Regions from separate parts of the Brevibacillus sp. FIR094 genome, predicted to be linked through region 2. Evidence: a T-box and tRNA genes for the amino acid it is inferred to sense, from the RefSeq annotation. Region 2 holds a T-box; the other holds one or more tRNA genes.
The links. The T-box of region 2 lies ahead of ileS (isoleucine--tRNA ligase). A T-box ahead of a tRNA ligase gene usually reads a tRNA of that ligase, here a tRNA-Ile.
Positions count from the first base shown of each region.

Region 1: it encodes a tRNA-Ile, which carries the amino acid that the T-box ahead of ileS (isoleucine--tRNA ligase) is inferred to sense. The anticodon was not compared.

Region 1 covers NZ_JBEAES010000022.1:97,977-105,060, forward strand. Annotated here, with positions in the region: gene ACQ5DJ_RS19590 (hypothetical protein) at 684-1,739, opposite strand; gene ACQ5DJ_RS19595 (hypothetical protein) at 2,004-2,150, opposite strand; tRNA gene ACQ5DJ_RS19600 (tRNA-Val) at 2,879-2,954, opposite strand; tRNA gene ACQ5DJ_RS19605 (tRNA-Ile) at 2,980-3,056, opposite strand; gene ACQ5DJ_RS19610 (phosphatidylglycerophosphatase A family protein) at 3,473-4,066, opposite strand; gene ACQ5DJ_RS19615 (alpha/beta hydrolase) at 4,244-4,948, shown strand; gene ACQ5DJ_RS19620 (hypothetical protein) at 4,951-5,109, opposite strand; gene ACQ5DJ_RS19625 (YjcG family protein) at 5,255-5,764, shown strand; gene ACQ5DJ_RS19630 (GNAT family N-acetyltransferase) at 5,843-6,298, shown strand; gene ACQ5DJ_RS19635 (TetR/AcrR family transcriptional regulator) at 6,515-7,030, shown strand.
Region 2 covers NZ_JBEAES010000013.1:5,442-18,540, reverse strand. Annotated here, with positions in the region: gene ACQ5DJ_RS13435 (HlyD family secretion protein) at 1-634, opposite strand, end outside; gene ACQ5DJ_RS13430 (MarR family winged helix-turn-helix transcriptional regulator) at 729-1,241, opposite strand; gene ACQ5DJ_RS13425 (Gfo/Idh/MocA family protein) at 1,516-2,490, opposite strand; gene ileS (isoleucine--tRNA ligase) at 2,765-5,845, opposite strand; T-box leader at 5,916-6,174, opposite strand; gene ACQ5DJ_RS13415 (MFS transporter) at 6,236-7,441, opposite strand; gene ACQ5DJ_RS13410 (thioredoxin family protein) at 7,473-8,036, opposite strand; gene ACQ5DJ_RS13405 (IDEAL domain-containing protein) at 8,066-8,455, opposite strand; gene ACQ5DJ_RS13400 (RrF2 family transcriptional regulator) at 8,518-8,955, opposite strand; gene ACQ5DJ_RS13395 (GNAT family N-acetyltransferase) at 9,202-9,438, opposite strand; gene ACQ5DJ_RS13390 (quinone oxidoreductase family protein) at 9,511-10,491, opposite strand; gene ACQ5DJ_RS13385 (DUF1802 family protein) at 10,524-11,111, opposite strand; gene nadR (multifunctional transcriptional regulator/nicotinamide-nucleotide adenylyltransferase/ribosylnicotinamide kinase NadR) at 11,151-12,209, opposite strand; gene pnuC (nicotinamide riboside transporter PnuC) at 12,197-12,910, opposite strand; gene ACQ5DJ_RS13370 (TIGR02452 family protein) at 12,907-13,099, opposite strand, start outside.

The DNA of each region.
Region 1 (7,084 bases), on a different contig from region 2:
GTCTGTAGAGGCTTAATTCTTTCAGAAGTTTCTCGGTAATAGGTATCGTACTCTGTTGTCTCTTCTATCCAAACACGACGATACTTCCGTTCATTAAGTCCACATCATTCCAAGGAATATTACAAAGTTCCCCCAACCTCATTCCCGTTCCTCGTCTGAAATAACCAAGCATTTGGTTAATCTGATTAACTGTAAATACACCTTAATATTTATTTCCTCTTTTGCATATCCTTTTTTCTTTGTTGGATTTTGCTTGTCTCCTATGATTTCATTGTATTACAAGTAGTTAAAGAAAATTTTCAGCGTAAGCAGTTTAGAGTTCGTGGTTGCATGGTTATTCTGATTTTCCTTCTGACAATACAACAATTGGTAAACTAAGGGAGATACGATAATCTTTAAAAAGTTGGAGGAAATAACAAGGGAGAAAGAGAGAATCGCAACCTCCGTAAAATTTTCGACAAAGTAGATGAATGTAAAAACACTTCCCGAAGGACTGTTGCCATCATAAGCTATAACAAACTTATCATGTGCCAGAGCCACTATGTAAAGAACAATCAGATAGAGACTTTCGACCAGGTTCATTTTGATATCGCGGAATTTAAAAGTATTTTAGCCAAGCTGCTTGTGTAAGAGAACAACCCGCCAAGATGTTAAGCCTGGCGGGTTGTTTGCTATTGTAATTATTACAAGTCTGTTAATATTAATTCAATGGTGCCCGTGTTTAGTTTTGCTTGAGAATCAAGATTTCTGTAGTAATTAACATAATGGTTATGCTTAAAAACTATCCCTGCATCGTTATTTGTTACACGAACACCTGGTTCATATACAAAGTTACTTTTTGCTGTCCTCGTTCCTAACTTAAAATCGACAATCCACTTCGTATAATTATCGGATAAGCTTGATTCATCCTTAATACTTGCTGATTTAGTGTTGAAAGTCCAACTCACAGAAGGAACTAAACCTGATAATCCAACAGAAGCAGATGAGTCAGTGTCAGTTGTATATGGCCCATATGAGCGAATTGTCTGTTCGTCAGCATCACTACCACTATGTCTATATCTCATTGCTAATTCTCGAGTTTGGTAATTATTTCTTGGTTCTGTTTGATTGAAAAACTTAACATCCCAAACAGAGACTTTCTCTCCCTTTAATGTTGATGTACCCTTTCTTATATAGTCTACATTGCTGGTATAAACACCCGCGATTTCATTTCGATTATCATCTCTCACTCTATACGTGTAAGAATCGGAATATGTATCATCATCAGAACTCGCAGAAGCATTTAATGATATAATATTCCTTGCACCTTCATTTTCAGCAAGTTCAACTTTTTCTTCAATTTCTTCACGAATTTCTTCTAAAGGGACTTCATCTAGTTGATCAAAGATGTAATCAACGTGTCTAGTGCCATCTTGTTTATAAACACCTACACCCATCAGTTTTGGTGCAGCTCCTTCGTCTTCAGACGAGCGATTTATTTTGAGTTCAGTCTTTATATATTCCTTTATATCTTTGGGATCTATTTCTTCACCTTCATTATGGATGAAGTAATAAGTTTCTTCGCTATCATTATTATTCAACGCTTTTAACGATCGCGAGGAACGAGAGTCATCTAATGCGATCTCAACTATTTCTAGTTTTTTCAAGCGTTCTTTTGCCAATACATTGTGACTTATCCCAGGAGTTAACACTAATGTTGTAGCAAGGCAGACACACAAGAAAGATGCCAACTTCTTCATATTATTCCCACCTTTTTCCATTTTTGTTCTGTGTTATTATATACGTCAAATTCTAAAAAAGGAAGATGAATAACGATGTTCAAATTATTAGAAATATTTATAATAGTTGTTTTAGGACTCTTTACCGGATTATTCTTTGGAGGAGGTAGCAACATAATACTAGGAGGTATATTTTGGGTTTTAATATTTATTTTACTTAAGCTATATGACAAATAATTAAAACAGCCCTCCCCCAGACTATGTATCCGAAGGAGGGCTGTGCCACTATTTAGAAATGCCTACTGCATCACGGAATGCCTTCGCCGCATAATGAGCCGCATCCCTTACTTTGGGGTCCGGGCTGGCTGTCCAAAGTGCACCAAGGACTCCGATCACTTTTTCTGCTGATTCTTTATCGAGTTTGGTATTCACAGGTTTATCCTTATTCTGTGGATGAGTATTCCACTAGCCTTCAACACCGAGCGTATCATTGTAGTCTACGGTGCGAGTTACTAGGTCTGAAATGGAAACACATCGAAATAGACGACGGGGTTGGAACAATCGACGTTAGACAATCCTTAACTTATGTGAAGGATGTTGGTAATAAAATCTTAGATCCGAAAACCAAAAATTCTAAACGGAAAGTATCCATCCCGCCATCCCTTATTCCAGAGGTTATGGCCCTTAAAGTGCAATCAGCTAAGACTCGGATGCAAAGTGAAGAATTATGGGAAGAAGGGGAACGCTTATTTGTTTTTTCAAGCATGAACGGAAAACCACTGTATCCATAACATGGTGGAGCCGATTTACAAAGAGACACAACCTCAAATATATTCGTTTCCACGATCTGCGCCATACCTCGGCTACACTGCTCATTAAAAAGGCGTTCATGCAAAGATCATTTCTGAACGGCTTGGACATTCAAATATCTTAACGACAATGAACGTATATGGTCATGCCCTGCGCTCAGCTGATCAAGAAGCAGCGAAGCATTTTGATTCGCTTTTTGATTCCCCAGTAACTAAATCCAAGAAACAAGTCTGATTGATTCCGTCAACAATCCGTCAACAACTCTGTTTTTTGGACTTGTTGACGCGAATGAATCAGGTGCATAAAATAAAAAAAACCCTTGATTACCAAGGGTTTCAGCATTCGATATATGGTGATCCGGACTGGGTTCGAACCAGCGACCCCCACCCTGTCAAGATGGTGCTCTCCCAACTGAGCTACCGGATCATGGGATATGTGTGTGATCGTTTAATGGTGGGCCCTGTAGGACTCGAACCTACGACCAATCGGTTATGAGCCGACCGCTCTGACCAACTGAGCTAAGGGCCCGAATCGTATCGGACGTCGATCACATTTATTACTATACAGCATCGTAAAATGGATTTCAAGAGGAAATGAATAATTTCTTGTAAAAATTTTCACTCGTACCAAAAGAACACTAAGAAACCCAGTGATATCAGTCTTGCTTTTACCTTGCAAAAAGCCAAGACCATCTCGTTTCAGCTATATGTGCTTACCCAAGCCCCCAACAAAAAAGCCATTCCTCACCGCTGCTGCCCACATCCCCTACAAAACAGGGGATTACCTACTTGATGGCATCACATCAAACATGACGCCATCAAGCACATGAGCTACACCCGTGAAGAATTGGCTCAGCCAGACAAAAGACTATCCACTAAAGGTTACAACAACAAACAAGATAATTAGGTAACGATCGAAACAAACTCCCTCATCGCAACCCTAGCCTACCCCGCCTGCTCCGTCCCTTTCCCTTTCTCCTCGACACGTAGCTCCGCTTCCTGTTGCTTCAACGCCTCACTTCGTGTCAACTCCGCCTCCTGCTCATCTCTCATCCGATGTGCCATGCGGCTAGATGCATTGGCTGCCACACTCGCCACGAGGTCGTCCAAAAATGTGTGAACACGTCCCTCTGCCGACTTGGTATCCAGCCTTTTAATCACCCCGACCTTGTGCTTATCCAAATGTCCAAAGGTGGTCACCGCGATACTTCCATATCCAAATACGGAGCCTAGTGCCAATGTTTCGTCGCATCCGAACAGTCCTTCATCTGCTGCGATGATGGATTGGAGCGGCTCGGACAAGAGGCCCTTCTCTGCTAACGTATCCAACTCAACGCCAACCAGGATGGCGTGCTGCATTTCCCTTTTTTCCAAGACCGCTTTCACGCTCTCGATGCACTGCGCCATTGTGAGATCTGGATGGTATGGTGACTGCATGAGATAGACGATCTCTGCGATATCATCCAGCGTCACTCCGCGTTCTGCCAAACGTGCGAGAGCAGCGTTTCTGACTTCGATGCTGTGTACTTGCTTCTTCATATAAGAGACAACCCCTTCCACAAATCGAGTGAAGTCGTTTCCTACCATAGTATCACACGCTGGCCAAATTGCGACAATCTTTCGCCCACAGCCTGACTGACCCTGCACCCAAACTGTTGGGCATGCCCGCTCGCTCCTGTATAATGAAAGGAATATCCAAATAAGGAGGACACCGTAGTGGCCCTTGAGGAAATCATCTTGGAAAGCCGGCATTTGGGGACGCCGGAAAAGCTGGTTGTCTACACACCCCAACGCTACTCGCCACTCTATTCGTATCCAGTCCTCTACGTACAAGATGGAGAAGATTACTTGGCAATGGGCAGGATGGCTTCTTTGCTGGATCAATTGAACCAGGACAAAGAATTGCCTGATATCATCGCTGTCTTTCTCCCTGTCGAGAAAAGTAAACGGAATGACCGTTATCATCCGGATGGCAAGGAGCATATGGCCTACCGTCGCTTCCTCGCCGATGAAGTCGTGAGCTATGTCGATACGCATTACTCTACACATCCTTTGGGAAACGCACGAACACTTCTTGGCGAGTCATTGGGCGGGGTTGTCTCTCTTTTTACTGCTCTTCACTATCCACATACGTTTGGACAAGTTGCCTGCCAGTCGATTGCCATGGACGCAAAGTTAAATCGTCTGATAGCTGACGCTGACTTTTCCGTACCGCAAACCATTTATTTGGAGATCGGGACGGAGGAAACGGCAGTAAGCACGGGTCGTGGCACATTGAATCTTCTAGCGGCCAATGAAGAACTGCGCGAGATTTTGGGCACGAAAAAAGCCACCCTCGTTTATGAAACGTTTGAGGGTGACCATACGTGGGGCCACTGGCAGCGCAATCTACCGCGTATGCTTAAGACGCTTTACGGGTAAACTTACCGTGGCTGTTCTTCTTGTGGACCTTCATCCTTAATAGTCGATACGAGTGCTTCTTCGAATTCTCCTTTTCGTATCGCAGTCAAGATCGTGAAGGTCAGCACAGACAGTAGAAGCAGAACCAGAAAAATGAATGTGATCATCATTGCCGTATACATGCAGTGCGGCACCTCCTTGCACTACACAGTCTTTCCTTTGACACAAGGAATATACAGACCCACGCTTAACATTACACAAATGAAGAATTTTCTGTTAAAATAATATCTTGTAGAGCATGATAGATAGTAAGGAGGAGTGGTTCTGATGATGTACAGTATCGTAATATTCCCATCTAGCAAGGTGCAAGAAGTAGCGAACTCTTACCGGAAACGTTATGACCCAGGCTATGCTTTGGTTCCTCCGTATATCCGTTTGAAGGAAGCCTTTGAGCTGGACGAAGCCAAGCTTCCTGAGCTGGTGAGCCATCTGGAGCAGGTTGCCTCCTCTACCGACAGCTTTTCGGCTCATTTCCATCGGGTATCTTCTTTCCACCCTACCAACAACGTGATCTATTTGGCTGTGCAAAACAAAGAACCATTTAACGAGCTGCATTTAAAGATTGCCAATCAGTGTGTGAATGAAAAAGAAACCTACGCATACGTACCGCATCTGACCATCGGGCGCGACCTGTCCGACGATGAGCTGCGGGATGTAACCGGTCAACTGAGCATGGCAAAAATTGACCTGAACAGCGAGATTGATCGCTTCCACTTGGTTTATCAACTCGAGGATGGCATCTGGAGCGTTTACCAGACTTTCCTTCTCAAAAAATAAACAACCTTTCCTCAATCATCAACCCTCCCTGCGTATCCGTCGTAGGGAGGGATATTTTCTAACAAAGGACGAATACCGATGAACCTGCAAACCTACCAGATCCAACGAGTCACCACTGAACAAGAATTGGCGGATGCCCTGTCCGTACGCCGAGCCGTTTTCATCGAGGAACAGGAAGTACCGGAAGAGTTGGAAATAGATGAGCACGACACACTGCATGGCGGAACGATTCATTTTGTGGCCTACCGCGATGGAAAGCCAGTGGGCGCAAGCCGTGTTCGTAACTACGCACCTGGGGTGGGAAAAATTGAACGGGTGGCGGTTGCCAAAACAGAACGCGGTACTGGGCTCGGCCGCCAAATCATGCTCGCGATAGAAGAGCTGGCCAAACAACACGGGTATGACAGCCTGAAGCTGAACGCGCAGACGCAAGCCCAACGGTTTTATGAAAAGCTCGGCTATGAGCCTTTTGGCGACTTATTTGATGATGCGGGTATCGAGCATATTGCGATGGTCAAATCCATTCGCGAATAACAGAAGCTACGTGTAGCTCCATTCCCTCAGATAGAAAAACAACCTCGTTTTCGCTATGATCATCATGCGAAGCGAGGTTGTTTTTCATTGGTACCCGAGATCACCTTAGCCCTCTGCTACTTTCTCCATACACAATTCAATGCTTCTTGACACTTCACACCCGGTGGAATAACATGGAACCAGAAACATACGATACCGTATCTTTTGAGGTGAACCATGCAATACGTACGTGAAGATTGGATTCGGGCAGGGCTCGAGATGTTGGCTGAAGCAGGCATTGACGCTGTTCGTGTGGAACCTCTCGCCAGAAAGCTGAAGATCAGTAAAGGGAGCTTTTATCATCACTTTCCAGATCGTCAAGCGCTACTGGACTCCATGATCGATTATTGGGAGGAGCATGCGACTGAGCGGATCATTCGAGCGCCACACGCGGACAGTATGTCGCTGGAACAGTTGTTGTCGAGCGTTTTTAGTAGCGAGCGAAAAATCGAAGCCGCTATGTACAACTGGGCGAAGCAAAATCCTGCCCTTTGCAAACGTCTCGTGGAAATCGAGAAGCGTAGGATCGACTTCGTTGCCTCTTTGTATGAGAAAAAAGGGCTGGCTCCCGCTGATGCAATGGCACGCGCTCAACTCGCATACCTCCTCTATATTGGTTGGCTCGTGCGCAGAGAGCTAGAAGCGCCTTTTGATATGTCCGAGCCCTTGCATCATTTTATGACTTGGATTTGATTAACCCTCTCTGCCTGACAGACTATACTGCGCAGGGATTTTTTTACCCAAAAC
Region 2 (13,099 bases):
TTTTCAACACCTCTTCTTGCTGGGCTAATGCATTCTGAAATGTGGATAGGGCTGTCTCTGCACTGTCCAGACTTGCCTTTGCCACCGCTCCCTCGTCAAACAGCTTTTTCGTCCGATCAAATGTTAGCTGTGCATTTTCTAATGATTTGCGCGCATCTGTCACAACAATTTCTTGGCGGTGTACATCCTCATCCCGCGCCCCTTTGTTTATCTGCTGCTGGCTGGTTACTGCAGACTCGACCCCCAATTTTGCTTGAAGCTCCTGAGTCGATACTTTATGCCCGCCATTTCGCACAGAATCCTGGATTTGCTTGATTTTGACGTCCATCTGCTCCAAATCCTTCTGGGCTTTGGCGATTTGCAAATCCAGATCGGTTGAATCGAGGTGCATGAGCACGTCTCCTTTTTTCACTCGCTGTTCTTCCAGCACCTCTACTTGTGTGACACGGCCTCCTACTTGTGTGACACGGCCTCCTACTTGTTGAAAAGAAACATTCACCTGCTCTGCCGTCAAAATACTCTCTTTTTGCGTGGCCGCCACACTAACCGCATCTGTGCCGTTCGTATTCAGCAAAAGTCCGCCTCCGATCAGGCAAATGACCAAAACACCAACTAAAACCAGATTTCTTTTCATTCCAAACCCTCCACACGAAAGCTCGTCTATTGTCGTCAAATAAATGATTTGGCGGTATAAAGTTGACCACCAAACTACTTCTACAAAAAAAGGATTACTCTAACCGAGTTATCCCTGTCTGGATTTTTCCGAGCAGCCCAATCAATATTTTTCTCTCTTCTGCTGTAGTTTCTGCCAATACTGTAGTTATCCGTACCAGCTGCTCTGGCAAAATGGAAAACAACAGGTTCCTGCCAGTCTCCGTAAGATAGATCGTGATTTTCCTGCGATCATGCGGATGATTGCGCCTCTGGACATAGCCCTCTCGCTCCAGGCCATCCAAAAGACCGGTAATGGTCCCTCTCGTCACGTTCGCTCGCTCTGCCAATTCGGATGGCGTCAGTTCTTCTTCTCGAATCTGCTGATTGGTGTACAACAGTATCAGCAAATTGAGCTTTGCCTGCGAAAAATTGTATTTGGCAAGGTACTTCCCCATGGAATTGTACATGTCGTTAAAAGTTTTTATGAGGTACAGCCATGTTTCTGCCCCGGAAATATCATCTTCTGTTAGTTCATGCTGCATTTCTTTTAAAAGAATGTCCGAAGCAAGATCACTAAAAATAAACATTGACGAAGATTCACCTGCCTTCCATTTTAGTTTCTGACCATATAATATGGCACCAAATCACTATACGTCAATCCCTTTTTGTTCATCCATTGCGGGAAGGCCTGGAGCAAAATCTGGGTCTCGTAATTGCCAAAGCGCGTCGAATTAGTGGAAGCAGGCGTTCCAGCAGCGGAAAATCTCCCTGGGGTGGAGTTCACAAACAGAAAAGAGCAGTCGCCAGGATGTGATCCCCCTGCCTACCTGCTCTTTTTTCGTGGACTTTTCCTGCTAATTTCTATTTGATGTAGTGTACTTTTTCATGTCCAAGCAATGCTTCCAGCACTTGCTGTACTTTCACGCCTGTCTCAAACGTAACCAGTCTGGCATCTCCACCTTTAATCGCTATGGACAGTTCATCCAACAGCAGGGAGAGACGGTCTTGCTGTGGAACTTCAGCCGGAACGAGCGTTTCGCCGTGTCCACCCACAAACAGATTGCTCCAGTTCACGACACTCAACGTTCCTTTTGACCCGTACACGCGATAATCCAGATGCTCCTCATGCGCGATACCGGCTAAGCCATTGATCGTAACCGGAGTACCATCTGTCAGACGCAGGAAGGCCGATACACCTGTCTCGCATAGGTCATGATCTGCTGGATAATCTACCTCTGACCGGACTACATGCAGGTCTCCGAAGAGCTCGTAAGTCAGGTGAGTGAAATGAGGGAGCACTTCACGGATGAAACCGCCTTGCTCACGACCAGCCAGCCAAGGAGTTTGCTGCCATGGACGCGGCCACTGGTGAAAATGCGTCAGGATATCGATGCGGCAGATGTCTCCGATTTCTTCGAGTCTGCGGGAGAGCTCAGGAAAAACGCCTTGATAGTAGAGCGGGAAGTTCATCGCATGGACAACCCCTGCGTCATTTGCTGCTTCCAGCATTTCTTGCGCTTCTGTCAACGAATTGGCCAACGGCTTTTCGCAGAGCAAATGCTTTTTGTGCGCCAGTACATCCAGCGCAATTGCGTGATGGAATTTGGGAGGGACAGCCAAATAGATGACGTCCAGCTCTACTTTTTTCAATAATTCCTTATAATCTGTGTACCAAGGCACATCGCCGGACTTTTGCGCGGCCTCCTGTGCTCTTTCCGCAGATACATCACTTACTGCGGCTACTCGAAATTTTTCGTGGGTACGGATCGCGTTCATCATACGCTCGCCCATGACGCCTGCGCCAATAACCCCAACGTTCCATTTCACTTGGTCCATCTGCATTTCCTCGCTTCCTGGTGAATGTTCGTCTTCGTGCCTCTACCCCTTTCTCCATTTGTCTGAACATTCCTCCTGAATGGCTCAGATTGACAGCTGATTCTGGGATTCCCCGTTGGTTAGAGATTTTTAGTTGCGGTTGATTATGAAGTCGTTTAGTTTGATTCAGAGATATTACATGACTGATACTGCGTTAATACGACATGAAAAGAAAACAGCTAGGGAACCGGTGTACCAACCATGTTCCCTAGCTGTTATTTATCCAACTGCTTCGTTACCCAATGTGCAAACTAAATGTTTTATCTCCGAACGAAACGGTCTCCATGTCTGCTACTTTCGCAAAGGACACGCCCGAAACGAGTACACTCTCACGCAAAACATGATCAAATCGCTCCAAAGCTGCTCGTAGCTCATCGTCCACATCCAGTGTGAGCTGGACACGCTTATCGATAGGCAAATCCAGCTTTTTGCGTGCATCCTGAATGACACGGATGACTTCACGAACCAAGCCTTCTTGCTCAAGCTCTTCTGTAAGCGTTGTATTCAAAGCCACGTGGAGTTGATAGCCGGATGCAGAAGCGAAGCCTTGCTTTCCTTGCTTTTCCACGAGCAGCTCATCTAGCGTAAGCCGCACACTCTCACCTGCGACAACCACATCCAAGTAGCCATTGTCCATAGCTTTCTCTGCATCGGCAGCATTCAATGCTTTTAAAAATTCTTGGATTGCCCCAACGAGCTTGCCGTATTTTTTCCCAGCTATCTTCAGGTTGAGCTTGAAATGATACGTCACAAAGCTGCTATCGCTTTGCTCCACCCGAATGTTTTTGACATTGATCTCGTCTTGGATAATGCCAGCAAAACGCTCGAGATTAAATGGCTGCTCCATCGATACGATCAGCTCGGACAGAGGCTGTCTGGTCTTGAGTCCGGTTTCGTTGCGGACATTTCGCGCCAGCTCCACGATGTGTCGAGCCGTTTCCATGTCCCGCTCAAGGGTTTCGTCGATTGCTTCTGTGTTCACCTTCGGATAGTCTGTCAAATGAACACTGCCTTCTCCCCCCAGATTGCCATACATATCTTCAGCAATCAGCGGCGCGTATGGTGCGATCATCTTCGCCAGCGTCAGTAGCACTCCCCGTAGCGTCTGGTAAGCAGACACTTTGTCAGGTGTCATCCCACTACTCCAGAAACGATCCCTCGAACGACGGATGTACCAGTTGCTCAGCTCGTCGACAAATGCTTCGATATGCCCCGCTGGATTCATGAAATCGTAGGTTTCCAGACCTTTGACTACGTGCTGCAAGGTGGTATTCAAGCGGGAAAGTATCCAACGATCCAATTCGTTTACAGGCGCTTGCGGCAGATACTCCTCTGGTTTGAACGAATCGATCAAGGCGTATAACGAATAAAAAGCATGCGTGTTATGGATCGTATCGATCACTTTGTACTTCGCCTCGGCGACGATCCGCTTGGAGAACCGCTTGCTACTCCACGGCGCACTGTCAGACAAGAGCGCCCACCGGAACGCATCTGCTCCGAACTCCTCGATAACCTCCCACGGATCGATCCCGTTTCCTTTGCTTTTGGACATCTTTTGACCGTGTTCATCCAAAACATGACCGGTAGAGATGACCGCCTTGTAAGGAGCTTTTCCGTTATACAGAGTAGAAACTGCCAACAAGCTAAAGAACCAGCCCCGTGTCTGATCGATTCCTTCCGAAATGATGTCCGCAGGATACTGCTCCTGGAATACCTTTTCGTCGCCGAATGGATGATGGTACTGAGCAAACGGCATCGAACCGCTGTCGAACCACACATCAATGACCTCAGGCGTTCGCTCCATCGTACCGCCGCAGGAGCAACGCAGCTTCACCTCATCCACAAACGGCTTGTGTAGCTCCAGACTCTCGTCGAGTGGTGCCACAGATTTCTCGCGCAGCTCTTTTACACTGCCTGGCGCATATTCGCAGCCACACTCCTGACAAAGCCATAGATTGAGCGGCGTCCCCCAATACCGATTGCGGCTGATATTCCAGTCTACAAGTTCTTCGAGAAATTTCCCAAAGCGACCTTCGCGCAAGTGGCCCGGATACCAGTCGATCTTGCTATTGTTTTCGATCAGCTGATCCTTAATCGCTGTCGTTTTGATGAACCAGCTCTCCATTGCGTAGTAGAGCAGCGGCGATTTGCAGCGCCAGCAAAACGGATAGCTATGTTCGTAGCGCTCCTTGGAAAACAGCAGTCCGCGATGCGACAAGTCTTTTACGATATCGACGTCGCAATCCTTTACGAAGCGGCCCGCGAAATCCGAGATTTGATCGGTATATCGTCCAGCCAAATTCACGACGTTCACGAAATCAAGTCCATGCTGACGGGTTGTGCGATAATCATCCTCCCCGTGCGCTGGTGCAGTATGCACGATGCCAGTTCCGCTCGTATCACTGACATAGTCCGCATCGACGACGATATGCCCATGGTTTACCTTGATATAGCCAAAAGGCGGCTCATACTGGGTACCGACGAATTCTGTACCTTTGTGGTTGGACAAAACCTCGTAGTCTTCTTTGAACACTTTCTCCGCGAGATTTTTTGCTACGACATACACTTCATCCTTGTGCTTGACCCGCACGTAATCGAGCTCTTTGTTAACAGCCAAAGCCACGTTGGCTGGAAGTGTCCATGGTGTCGTCGTCCACGCGAGAAAGATGTCATCGCTTGTCTTGCTTTTGAATTTAACCGTCGCACTCAAGTCCTTCACGTCTTCATAGCCTTGCGCCACTTCATGGGAGCTGAGCGTCGTCTGGCAATCCGGACAATACGGACTGACACGATGTCCTTTGTACAGCAGTTCTTTTTTATGAATTTCTGAAAGGATGTGCCAGACGCTTTCGATGTAATCGTTGGTCAACGTCACATATGGATGCTCCATATCTGTCCAATAAGCGATCCCTTCCGTCAGCTCACGCCATTGTTTTTCGTACTCAAATACGCTATTTTTGCACTCCTCGATGAACTTGGCCACTCCGTAGTTTTCGATCTCCTGCTTACCGGAAATACCAAGTCGCTTCTCCACCCCAAGCTCTACCGGAAGACCGTGTGTATCCCAGCCTGCTTTGCGGACGACACGGTAACCGGACATCGTTTTGTAACGTCCAATGAAATCCTTGATGACCCGTCCGAGCACATGACCGATATGCGGCTGTCCGTTGGCGGTCGGAGGGCCTTCATAAAAGACGAAATTAGGCTTTCCCAACCGATTGTCCATCGACTTGCGGAATGTATCCTCTTTCCTCCACTGATCCAAAACGCGTAACTCTCGCGTTCTTGCTTTTTCTTTTACGTCTACTTTCCTCATCATGTACACTCCTTCTTCTTGTAGTGTGCGTAGAAGTGTAGGTTCATAGAACGCAAAAAAATCCCGCCCCCTAAGGGACGAGATTTGATCTCGCGATACCACCCTTGTTCCGAAAAGCTCATGTAATCATGATTTTCCGGCACCTCTACTACGTACCATCATACGCGTCCCTTGTAACGGTGGGATTCCGGGTCAGCTTACTCCAGATGCTTCAGCTTTCCTTCTCGGAGAGGATTTTCCGCTAAGTCTTGAACGTTGGCTTTCAGCACTAGGGCCAACTCTCTGGGGAACAAGGGGATTAGCTTACTCTTTCTCGTCAATGAATTTGTTGGTGTTGGTGTTTTGTTTATTACCTTACTTTTTACACTGGTTTCAAAAAAATGTCAAGGGTTAGACTGCGACGCGCTTCACGCTGCGACGGCTTTCCACCTGCGACAAGAACAAGCTGAGAATCAGGATAATCGCTCCGAACAAATACGGTGCATTCAAATGAACCCCGTACAGCGTACCTGCCACGGCTGGGCCGAAAATATTTCCCAGACTCATGTAAGCATTGTTCATTCCTGCTACGAAGCCCTGTTCGTCCCCTGCTCGCTTGGAAATCAGCGTGTTGATTGCCGGACGCATAATCGACGTCAGGGTAAAGAAGATAACTGTCATAATCAGCATATACCAGAAGTTACCAGACAGCAGCATCAGCACCATCGATACGGCAGACATGAAGAACGTCCAGTTAATGAGCTTCTTCTCGCCAAAACGAGTAATGAGCTTGCCGATCAGCGCTCCCTGCACAATCGTACCTGCAAGTGCTCCCACTGTGATAATGATGGAAATATCACGCGGAGTATAAGCGAACTTCGCATCAACGAACAGCGGGAAAATGACTTCAAAGTTCGCCAAGCCAAATGTCATCGTAAAGATCAGCACCAGCATGATGAAGTACGACGATTGAAACGACTTGCCGAGTTGTACGAAGATGTTTTCCTGCTTCTCTTTGCCTTTTCGTGCCGCGAGCTGCTTTTCCTTCGGAAGTGATTCTGACAAGAAAAAGATGGAACCGAGTGTGGCTACCGCACCGACTGCCGCAGAAATGTAGAACGGCATACGCAAGCCAAGCTCCGCCAAAAATCCGCCAATACCAGGTCCGATAACAAATCCGAGCGACATGGCAGCTCCGAGCATCCCTAGTCCTTTTCCTCGTTTGTCCTCTGTCGTGATGTCTGCTACATACGCTAGCATGGACGGAATCATCGCCGCTGCCCCGATTCCGCCGATCAGACGAGAAAGGTAGAGCACCCAAGTCTGTTCAGCTAAGGCAAAAACCAGATTGGAGATCGTAAACAGGACGAGTCCCGATACAATCATGATTTTTCGACCGTACTTATCTGACCATTCCCCCGCAATCGGAGAAAAAAGAAATTGGGTCACACCAAAGGCCGCCACCAAGTATCCAGCCGTCTCGCCACCCGCGCCGAACTCTTTAAGAAATTCGGGCAAAATTGGAATAATCAAGCCAATTCCCAGCATCGCAATAAACATGTTGATCATTAGGAAGAGAATCGGTCGCTGACTATTCTCTTGTTTACTCATATTCATTTATCCATTCCTATCCTATAGATTTTTCTCTTTAGCCTTGCAGCTTCGCTTTTACACTCTCAATCACCGTACGCCAAATGGCAGGGTCTGTAGATATCTTTTGCTTGAAGTTGCGGTACAACTCCTTTTGCTTTTCCTCAAAATCTGGAGCGTCTGCAGCCGGCAATCCTGCACGGGCTGTCGTAATCATTTCCTGTACTTCTGGAGCGCGCGGGCCCCAAACTCTTGCCTCGTAGCCATCCTGATCGAGGAAAATAAAGATCGGGATCGCACGTGCTGTGCCATTGGTCAGGTATTGATCCATCAACTCCAGATTTTCGTCACGGATGAGAAAGCGCAATTCGATGTTGCTTTCCTCGGCAATTCGCTGAATGACAGGAACGCACAAGGAAGCATCCCCACACCAGTCTGCGGTCAGCACGATCCCTTTCCAATTGCGCTGGGAGAGATCACCAAAGAACGCTAGGTCCTCCTTAGTAAATGTGAGCTGATCGTATACGCGGGACAGCTCTTCTTTGTTGACGTTCATGCTTTCTTTGTACGCGGCAAAGCTCATTCCTTTTTCAAACCAACTGTTCTGATTCACGTTAGACATACTCCGTACTCCTCCTGTATAGTGAAAAATTATTGCTCCCAAATAGCTGAAGTTCCCAAGCGATTGCGAATGGAAGAGCTTCTTGTTTTGCGGGCTTCTTTCCCTGACGCCTGTTTCATGGTGCTTGCCTTGGCAGTCAGGTCCATAAACCACTCTCTATCTTTGGTTGCGAGGGCGAGGTCGATCAAATCATGCATGTGTTCTTCATCATCAAAAGAACCTACCGCAATGCGTTCCATCCACTGTCTCGGAATCACCACCTGCTTGCCGATCGTCTCTTCGTTGTCGCATTGAACCACATAAACTTTCGCGGTACCTCGCAATGAATCATCTGTTTCGACGAAGCCTTGAACTAACTCGCCGAATTTGGTTTTTCCCAATACCCATTCTCCGACTTCCAATAACTCATCTCGATTCATTCTCGTGCACCTCCTAATTGTAACGGAAATCATTACAGTTTCCACGTTAAAAATTTGTAAGGTTACTGTTGCGAATTCTCCTGACATCCTTGACGGACTTTATCTAATACGGTCTGGATCGTGATTTGTTCCAAATACTTCGTAAAGTACATCTCTGCTTCGGTAAAAATCTGATCCATAACTCCGTGCATATTCGCAGAAACCTGACACGCTTCTTGCGGATCTCCCGAACACCAATGCGGTTTCAGCGTACCGTTCGAGATCGAGCAATAAATCTCGGCCAAAGTGACCTCATTCGGGTCGCACGCGAGGATATAACCGCCGCCAATTCCCTCTTTGGTCTTCACAAATCCGTTCTTACGCAGAATGCTCATGATTTTGCGAATTCTGGCAGGATTGGTACATACATTTTTTGCGATGAGCTCACTGCTTGCCATATGCTCTGGTATATGAGCCAACAAAGCCAAGCTGTGAACAGCTATGGTAAATTCACTATTCACGTCACAGACGGCCTCCTTGCGAAGAGTACTGTAATAATAATTCGTACAGTTATGAATGTCAACAATTGTGTGGGGGCAAACTTTTTAAAAAGCCGGAGGCTTTCATTTCGCGGTGGTCGGGGGGAAGCGCAGGCACATGTTTTTCAGTCGCCTTTTTCCTCACTATGTTCGGGCGGTCTCCTTCCAAACATGTACCTGCGCTTTTCGGACAGCAATTGCTTCTGCGATGCATTTTAAAAGAGATTTTTAATAAAAAGGATAGCCTCTTTTTTGGTAAAAGCCCATGGCGTGCAGGTTATCGTTGGTGGTGACGAGCTTCATGCGGTGGCAGCCTTTTTCTTTGGCGGTCCGCGCTACTTGATTGAGAAACGCGGTCCCGATTCCTTTGTTTTCGAACACACTGTCCAGGGAAATGATTTCACATGCCTGATCTTCGAGTACATAGGAAATAAATCCGTTGATTGCACCATCTTCACCCTTCACTGCGTAGCATTCACCTCTCAAAAATGATAAAGAGAAAGCCCCCGCTTGTGAGTCAGCAAGGGCTCCACATTATTACGAACGCACATCCAGCAGTACTTTTCCCGTGCTCGCCCTGCTCTCGACCCACGCATGGGCACTCGCTGCTTCTTCTAATGCAAAATGCTTACCGATCTTGATGTCGAGCTGGCCATTCGCTAAATACTCCAAGACTGGCTTCGCTGTATCCTGCAACAAGTGTGGGCGCAGCTTACGTGTCGTACCAAAGCTGAAGCCTAATACAGAGCGGCAGCTGGCATGCAGGTCGATGGTCTTGATCTGGCCGATTTCGCCGCTGGCATTGCCGAAATGGACGAGTCGGCCGTACCAAGCGAGACACTCGAGACTGCGCTCGCTCACCGTTCCGGAAATCGAGTCCAAAATGACGTCGGCTCCCGCACCATCTGTCAGCTCACGTACCTTTTCCACAAAATCTTCGCGATCATTGCAAATCACATGGTCAGCACCGGCTGACGAGACAAGTTCCGCCTTTGCTTCATTACCAACTGTGCCAATGACACGTCCTGCTCCGAGCAGCTTGGCTAATTGAATCGCCGTCGTCCCGATTCCGCCTGCCGCAGCGTGAATCAGTACGGTTTCCCCTTTGGCAACGCGGGCAACCTTCGCCAGTAGCTGGTACGAAGTAAATGACACGACTGGGCAAGCGGCAGCTGTTTCCGTGCTGATTTGATCTGGGAGGGCAAAGGTCAAGCTCTCATCCGCCACGATATACTCGGCGTAAGATCCGTTGGCTGGAAATGCGATGACTCGTTGTCCCACCTTCAGGCTTTGCACCTCTGTCCCTACCTGTTCGATCACGCCAGTCGCATCGAGTCCTGGAATAAACGGCAGCTTGGCTGCTCCCTTTTTTCCATATCTGGATTTGATATCGGCAAAATTGACACTGGTCATCTCGACGCGAATCAGGACCTGTGTAGGTGACATGGTCGGCATCTCGACTTCCGTATATTTCATCATTTCTGGCCCGCCTAATTCCGTTACCAAGATCGCTTTCATGAGAACCCTCCAGACAAGATTGGGATGGAATGTTATTTTTGCAGAATGGTCATGATCGCAGCTTTTTTCTTTGCGAACTCCTCGTCAGAAAGCACAGGGGTAAACGCAGCTCGCGGAATGTCCACCAATAGATCATGCCAAGATTTGCAGCCTTGGTAAGCAGCGTCAATCGGGATTTCTACCGGCTGCTCTAATCGATACATTCGCACGAACAAAATGTGCAGTGGATGTTTTTTCTTCCAATGCAAACGCACATCTGCAAAATTATCCGTCCAGATGTGGAAGGGCGAAAGCGCACGCAGCTTGGCTTCGTCCATCAGCTCTACACCGTCAGTTACTTCGGCAAAATATTCGATAGTCACCGTCTTCTTGTCCATTGTCCAGCCTTCGAGGGTCGCGTCTAACAGGTGTTGGTAGTCTGCCTTTACCATGTCGCGCTTCTGGTGCTCATAGGTCGGATACAAATAAAATTGATTGTTTTCCAAGCGGAATTCTCGTGTTTCTTCGTATAATCCACCCTTGCGGATCGTGATGATCTGCTCACCTTCTCCAAGTGCTTTGACGGCGACTGCCCATTCCTTCAAGCTAAGGGGGGATAGCGGCTGTACGATCGACTGCATGCAGCACGGCTCCCTTCTACTGTCAGAATCATTATGACTTTAGTCTAGTCCAATTCCAGCTCGTTGAGAAGTCGTCTTCAACAGTTGATCGACATGCTGCATAGCTCCTTGCAGTCTCTCGGCATAATTTCCTCGCAGTGTCACGTACGTAATTCCCCGCTCATCCAGCATCTGGCGCAGCTTTTCATGATTGTGCAGGCGCACTTGCTCCTCTCCGTGCACACGCAGTCCATCATCCACCCATGCGACATCTGGCTCCATGAACAACCACAAATCGTATGCTTGCTCTTCGGCAACCTGGTCGAGAACAGGGAAGGTTTGCCCGGTGTACAGTTCGGAGTAAAACTGGGTGACAATCGCTTCGGTATCGATGAACAAGAGCTTGTTGGCTTTCTGGAGCGCTTCGTACTCTTTCATTTTGTGGCCGTACGCGATATGCGGAAAATACTCCGGTGTCAAAATCGTATCGCACCCCCCGACCTCTTCGCAGATTGTACGCCCATACTCCTCGACAAACGTAGTGTTGTAGATTTTCGCTAGATAACGGGTCAAGGTCGATTTCCCGCAGCTCTCTGTTCCTACCACCACTACCTTTTTAACGAAATAGGGTTGAACAACAGCAGGAATGTGCTGCCAATGGGTGTAGACTCCTTCGTTGCGGATTCGGGTAGCGGAAATTGGTACTTGGCAGCGCGATTCATCGAGAATGATGTGCGCTGCCTCCGGGTATAAACGGTGAAAAATCGAATCATAGGAGGGCTCGGAGCTGAAAACCAGATCGATTTTTTTCCCGATCTTGCGCTTGATATCCGCTGCTCCCGTCTCCCAATCGTAGCTCTCATCACTATCTGCACAATCCTCAACTGCAATCACTCGAACATTCTCCATGTCCTTGACCAGCGTGGACAGCCATCTCAAGCGCACTTCATAGGGAATTGGCTTAATTCCTGCCTCCTCACACAGCTTTCGGTCACGAATCGGGCTATGCGAGAGAACGACGTACAGTTCGTCGCAGCGGCAGGCAGCCTGTGTAATCGCGTATACATGTCCTTGATGCAGTGGCAAAAATTTGCCGCCAATGAAGCCTACGCCCCCCATGTCTGCTCCTCCCTTTGCTTACGGTATTGCCGAACCCAGTTCATCAATCCGTAGATGGCATTCACCAAATAAGCGGACCACATGACCAGCATCGAGATATCGCTTCCGTCCTTCAAAAACGCTACCAGCCACATGTAGATCGTGAACAAATCAATGATGATCCAGACCACCCACTGCTCGACCAAGCGCTTCACCATAAAGAGCATCGCGATGACGGAGAGAACGGCCGTCAAGGAATCGACAAAGGGCAAGGCCCCACCCATTTGCTTCAATACAAACCCGTAGGCAATCGTTGCGATGATACTCAAGATCGTCCACCAGATGCGCGCACGGTTGGACAAAATCGTAATCTTGACGTCATTTTGTTTGACTTCAGATACGCGGTTTTTACGCCACAGGTAGAGTCCTATGAATTGCATCGGCAAAAAATAGAGAAGATTCAGCATTACTTCGCCATAGTACTTTTGCCCATAGGCCACGAACGCGTACAAAACCACATTGATGATACCCGGGTAGTAACTCCACGTCTTTCCTTTGGCGACGAGCACGACACTCAGCATCCCTGTCAAAGACGCGATCAAGCCAATTAATGTATCATCCAGTGCAAAATACAAATAGACGGTAACGAGTGTAAACGAGATGAGCCATATTTTTTCAAACCAATTCCAGTCTGCTAAAAAGCCGGTGCTTTTCGCATTCATGCGAATCTCTCCTTGAACGCTCGCAGGTTTTCCTGGCGCGCAGAATTGTCGTAGACGGCAAAAACGATGTGGTCAAAAAGCTGTGCATGCTGCTCCTCGATCAAAACAGTCGCAAAGTAATCTGCTACGTCCTCCGCTTTGTTGCGGAATACTCCGCAGCCGTACGCTCCCAAAATGATCGTCCCGTGG